One region of the Kitasatospora sp. NPDC054795 genome, then DNA from elsewhere that is predicted to be linked to it. Evidence: predicted binding sites of a transcription regulator. Region 1 holds the regulator's gene; the other holds the start of a gene.
What was found. Region 1 encodes HrcA, which represses chaperone genes, less so after heat shock. Its sites were predicted from a motif close to TTNGCACTCNGNNNNNCNGAGTGCNAA; they were not measured.
Positions count from the first base shown of each region.

Region 2: a site for HrcA is predicted at 1,525-1,551, ahead of groL (chaperonin GroEL). Genes of this name have one in related genera too.

Region 1 covers NZ_JBSHAP010000032.1:17,897-20,296, reverse strand. Annotated here, with positions in the region: gene dnaJ (molecular chaperone DnaJ) at 1-810, opposite strand, end outside; gene hrcA (heat-inducible transcriptional repressor HrcA) at 887-1,921, opposite strand; gene htpX (zinc metalloprotease HtpX) at 2,211-2,400, shown strand, end outside.
Region 2 covers NZ_JBSHAP010000131.1:8,787-11,186, reverse strand. Annotated here, with positions in the region: gene groL (chaperonin GroEL) at 1-1,370, opposite strand, end outside; gene ACWGJO_RS33955 (cold-shock protein) at 1,692-1,895, opposite strand.

The DNA of each region.
Region 1 (2,400 bases):
GGTGCAGTGCAGGTCGTCCCCGCGCCGCTGGAAGATGGCGTGGGTGGTCTCGGCGATCTCGACGTACAGGTCGCCGGCCGGGCCGCCGCCGGGGCCGACCTCGCCCTCGCCGGCCAGCTGGATCCGGGTGCCGTTGTCGACCCCGGCCGGGATCTTGACCGTCAGGGTGCGGCGGGCGCGCACGCGGCCGTCGCCGGCGCACTCCGGGCACGGGGTCGGCACGACGGTGCCGAAGCCCTGGCACTGCGGGCAGGGGCGGGAGGTCATGACCTGGCCCAGGAAGGACCGGGTGACCTGGGAGACCTCGCCCTTGCCGCGGCACATGTCACAGGTCTGCGCCGAGGTGCCGGGGGCCGCGCCCTCGCCGCTGCAGGTGGTGCAGGTGACGGCGGTGTCGACCTGGAGTTCCTTGGTGGTGCCGAACGCGGCCTCCTCCAGGGTGATCTCCAGCCGGATCATGGCGTCCTGGCCGCGGCGGGTGCGCGAGCGCGGGCCGCGCTGGCCGGCCGCGGCGCCGAAGAAGGCGTCCATGATGTCGGAGAAACCGAAGCCCGCCGCGCCGGCGCCGAAGCCGCCGGCACCGCCGCCGCCCGGGGACAGCGGGTCCCCGCCGAGGTCGTAGACCTGACGCTTCTGCGGGTCGGAGAGCACCTCGTAGGCGGCGTTGATCTCCTTGAACCGCTCCTGCGTCTTCGGGTCCGGGTTGACGTCCGGGTGCAGTTCGCGTGCCAGGCGCCGGAACGCCTTCTTGATCTCGTCCTGCCCCGCATCCCGCCGGACGCCGAGTACCGCGTAGTAGTCCGTGGCCACCAAATGCTCCGCTTGTTCCGCCTGTAGTAGTGCTGCGACTGGACGCCACCGTTAAAGATTTTAACGGCGGCCCTTGCTAGGACTCGGCCAGGATCTGGCCCACGTACCGTGCCACCGCTCGCACCGCCCCCATTGTGCCGGGGTAGTCCATCCGGGTCGGACCGATCACACCCAGTTTCGCCACGCTCTCGTCGCCCGAACCGTAGCCGACCGAAACGATCGAGGTGGAATTCAGCCCTTCATAGGCGTTCTCCCGCCCGATCCGGACCGTCATCGCGGCGTCCGCGGTCTCACCCAGGAGGCGGAGCAGGATGACCTGCTCCTCCAGGGCCTCCAGCACCGGCTGGATGGTGAGCGGGAAGTCGTGCCCGAAGCGGGTCAGGTTGGCCGTGCCGGCCAGCATGATCCGCTCCTCGTTCTGCTCGGCGAGCGTCTCGAACAGGGTCGCCAGGACCGTGCTGACCGTCGGCCGGTCGGCCTGCTCGAACAGCGCCGGCAGCTCCTCCAGCAGCCCCGGGACCTCCGGGAGGCGCCGACCGGCGGCTCTCGCGTTGATCCGGGCCCGAAGGTCCGCCAGCACCGTCTCGCCGACCGAGCCCGGGCAGTCGACCATCCGCTGCTCGACCCGGCCGGTGTTGGTGATCAGTACCAGCATCACCTTGGCCGGGGCCAGCGCCACCAGCTCGATGTGCCGGACGGTGGAGCGCGTCAGCGAGGGGTACTGCACCACCGCGACCTGCCGGGTCAGCTGGGCGAGCAGCCGCACGGTACGGGCGACCACGTCGTCCAGGTCGACCGCGCCGTCCAGGAAGTGCCGGATGGCCCGGCGCTCGGGGGCGCTCATCGGCTTGATCTCGGCGAGCTTGTCGACGAAGAGGCGGTACCCCTTGTCGGTCGGGATGCGGCCGGCACTGGTGTGCGGCTGGTGGATGTAGCCCTCCTCCTCCAGCGCCGCCATGTCGTTGCGGACGGTCGCCGGCGAGACCCCGAGGTTGTGCCGTTCCACCAGGGCCTTGGAGCCGACCGGCTCCTCGGTGCCCACGTAGTCCTGCACGATCGCGCGGAGTACGGCGAGCTTGCGTTCGTCCAGCTGGCGGACCTCACCGGCCATGGGGCACGCACCTCCGTCTTCGCACGTTGTCCGACTGTGTCCCTCGCTGCTGCGGGCCTCCCCGGGAGGCCCCCGGTCTTGGCACTCTGAACGTACGAGTGCCAGAACCGTACCTGCCAGTGTAAGGCCCGGGTCCTACGGCAGGAACGGCCCGAGGAGCGTGATCCTCCCCGCAGTTCCGGACACGGCCCGCGGGGCCCCGGCGGTTCGATCCTCCCGGCACCGGGGTGGTGCCGGGAGGCCGTCCGGGTGGCAGCATCGAAAGCGACGGCGAACGGAGGAGCAAGCGATGTCGAGCTCGGGCCAGCACACCCGTTTCGCGCCCGACCGCGGCCTGACCGGCCGCATGGTCGCGACGATGTTCGTGATCGGGTTGCTGTACGTCGGTTTCACCGGCCTGCTGATCGCGCTGCTGCGCGGCGCCTGGCCACTGATCGTCCTGATCTCCGGCGGGCTGTTCGTGGCCCAGTTCTGGTTCA
Region 2 (2,400 bases), on a different contig from region 1:
AGGCCGGCGTTGGTCGCGATCTGCTTGATCGGGGCCTCCAGCGCGACCTTGACGATGTTGGCACCGGTGGCCTCGTCGCCCTCCAGCTCCAGCTTGTCGAAGGCGACACCGGCCTGCAGCAGGGCGACGCCACCACCGGCGACGATGCCCTCCTCGACGGCGGCCTTGGCGTTGCGGACGGCGTCCTCGATGCGGTGCTTGCGCTCCTTGAGCTCCACCTCGGTGGCCGCGCCGGCCTTGATGACGGCCACGCCGCCGGCCAGCTTGGCGAGGCGCTCCTGGAGCTTCTCGCGGTCGTAGTCCGAGTCGCTGTTCTCGATCTCGGCGCGGATCTGGTTGACGCGGCCCGCGACCTGCTCGCTGTCGCCGCCACCGTCGACGATGGTGGTCTCGTCCTTGGTGATGACCACCTTGCGGGCGGTGCCCAGCAGGTCGATGCCGGCGCTCTCCAGCTTGAGGCCGACCTCCTCGGAGATGACGGTGCCACCGGTGAGGATGGCGATGTCGCCGAGCATGGCCTTGCGGCGGTCACCGAAGCCCGGGGCCTTGACGGCGACGGACTTGAAGGTGCCACGGATCTTGTTCACGACCAGGGTCGACAGGGCCTCGCCCTCGACGTCCTCGGCGATGATGACCAGCGGCTTACCGCTCTGCATGACCTTCTCCAGCAGCGGGAGCAGGTCCTTGACCGAGCCGATCTTGGAGTTGGCGATGAGGATGTACGGGTCCTCGAACGTCGCCTCCATGCGCTCCAGGTCGGTGGCGAAGTAGGCGGAGATGTAGCCCTTGTCGAAGCGCATGCCCTCGGTGAGCTCGAGCTCCAGGCCGAAGGTGTTGCTCTCCTCGACGGTGATGACGCCTTCCTTGCCGACCTTGTCCATGGCCTCGGCGATCAGCTCGCCGATCTGGGTGTCGGCGGCCGAGATGGAGGCGGTGGAGGCGATCTGCTCCTTGGTCTCCACGTCCTTGGCCTGGGCCAGCAGCTGGTCCGAGACGGCGGCGACGGCCTTCTCGATGCCGCGCTTCAGGGCCATCGGGTTGGCGCCGGCGGCGACGTTGCGCAGACCCTCGCGAACCAGGGCCTGGGCGAGCACGGTGGCGGTGGTGGTGCCGTCACCCGCGACGTCGTCCGTCTTCTTGGCGACCTCCTTGACGAGCTCCGCACCGATCTTCTCGTACGGGTCCTCGAGCTCGATCTCCTTGGCGATGGAGACACCGTCGTTGGTGATCGTGGGGGCGCCCCACTTCTTCTCCAGCACGACGTTGCGGCCCTTGGGGCCGAGCGTGACCTTCACCGCGTCGGCGAGCTGGTTCATGCCACGCTCAAGGCCGCGGCGAGCTTCCTCATCAAAGGCGATGATCTTGGCCATCAGAAGTGGTCCTCCGGGACACGGTCGACTGCTCGGACCAAGGGGTGCCCGCGACGGACGGCCCTGGTGCGCGGAGGTCCATTCCCTCCGCTCCCGGGGGCCTCACCGACCCGGTCCGCTGTCACTCTCACACTGTGAGTGCTAACGCCAATGATTAGCACTCCGGGTGGTCGAGTGCAAGCCCAATCGGCAATCCGCGAGCCGCCGCCGGGGCCGCCCGGGAACGCCGACGGGCCCGTGCGACACGTGTCGCACGGGCCCGTCGAGAAGCGAGAGGTCACCAGCCGCAGGGCCGCGCCGAGCTCCTGGGGTCGGAAGGGGTCAGACCGCGGCGCGGACCATGTCCGCCTGCGGGCCCTTCTGTCCCTGAGAGATCTCGAACTCGACCCGCTGGCCCTCCTCGAGGGTGCGGTAGCCGTCCATCTGGATCGCGCTGTAGTGGACGAAGACGTCCGCACCACCGTCGACCGCGATGAAGCCGTAGCCCTTCTCCGCGTTGAACCACTTGACGGTGCCCTGAGCCATTCCGAACTCCCCTAGTGCTGTGCTGGCCCTTCACGCGCCCGCAGGTCGCGGGCCCGGATTGGTTGAAGGCCGGCCCGGGGAACCCCCCCTGGGCGCAGCCGTGCACGCCGCAACCCTCCGTGCAGGACGCCAGGCGGCTTCCGGCGAGCGGGTGATTGCGTCGACCGCCGCTGAATGTATCCGGATCGACGCCCTCTGCAACAGGGCCAGCCACCGGTAATTCCGCCTCGATATCAAGGGACAGGACGGGCCGAATCGGAATAATCTCGGCATTTCACGCCGGACATAGCGGACGAATTACTCAAATGTCCGCGGGAATTCTGACATCTGCCTGACATGTTTCACGGGCCGGCCCCGCCGGCCGGACGCCCCCGGGCCGAGCACTGCGGGGGCCGAAAGGGAAACCCTGTTCCCAACCGAGCCACACTCTACTCCGACTCGACCGGGAAATATTCCGGCCGGAATGCCAGCGGTCGCCCGCGCATACGGGAAACGGAATTCCGGA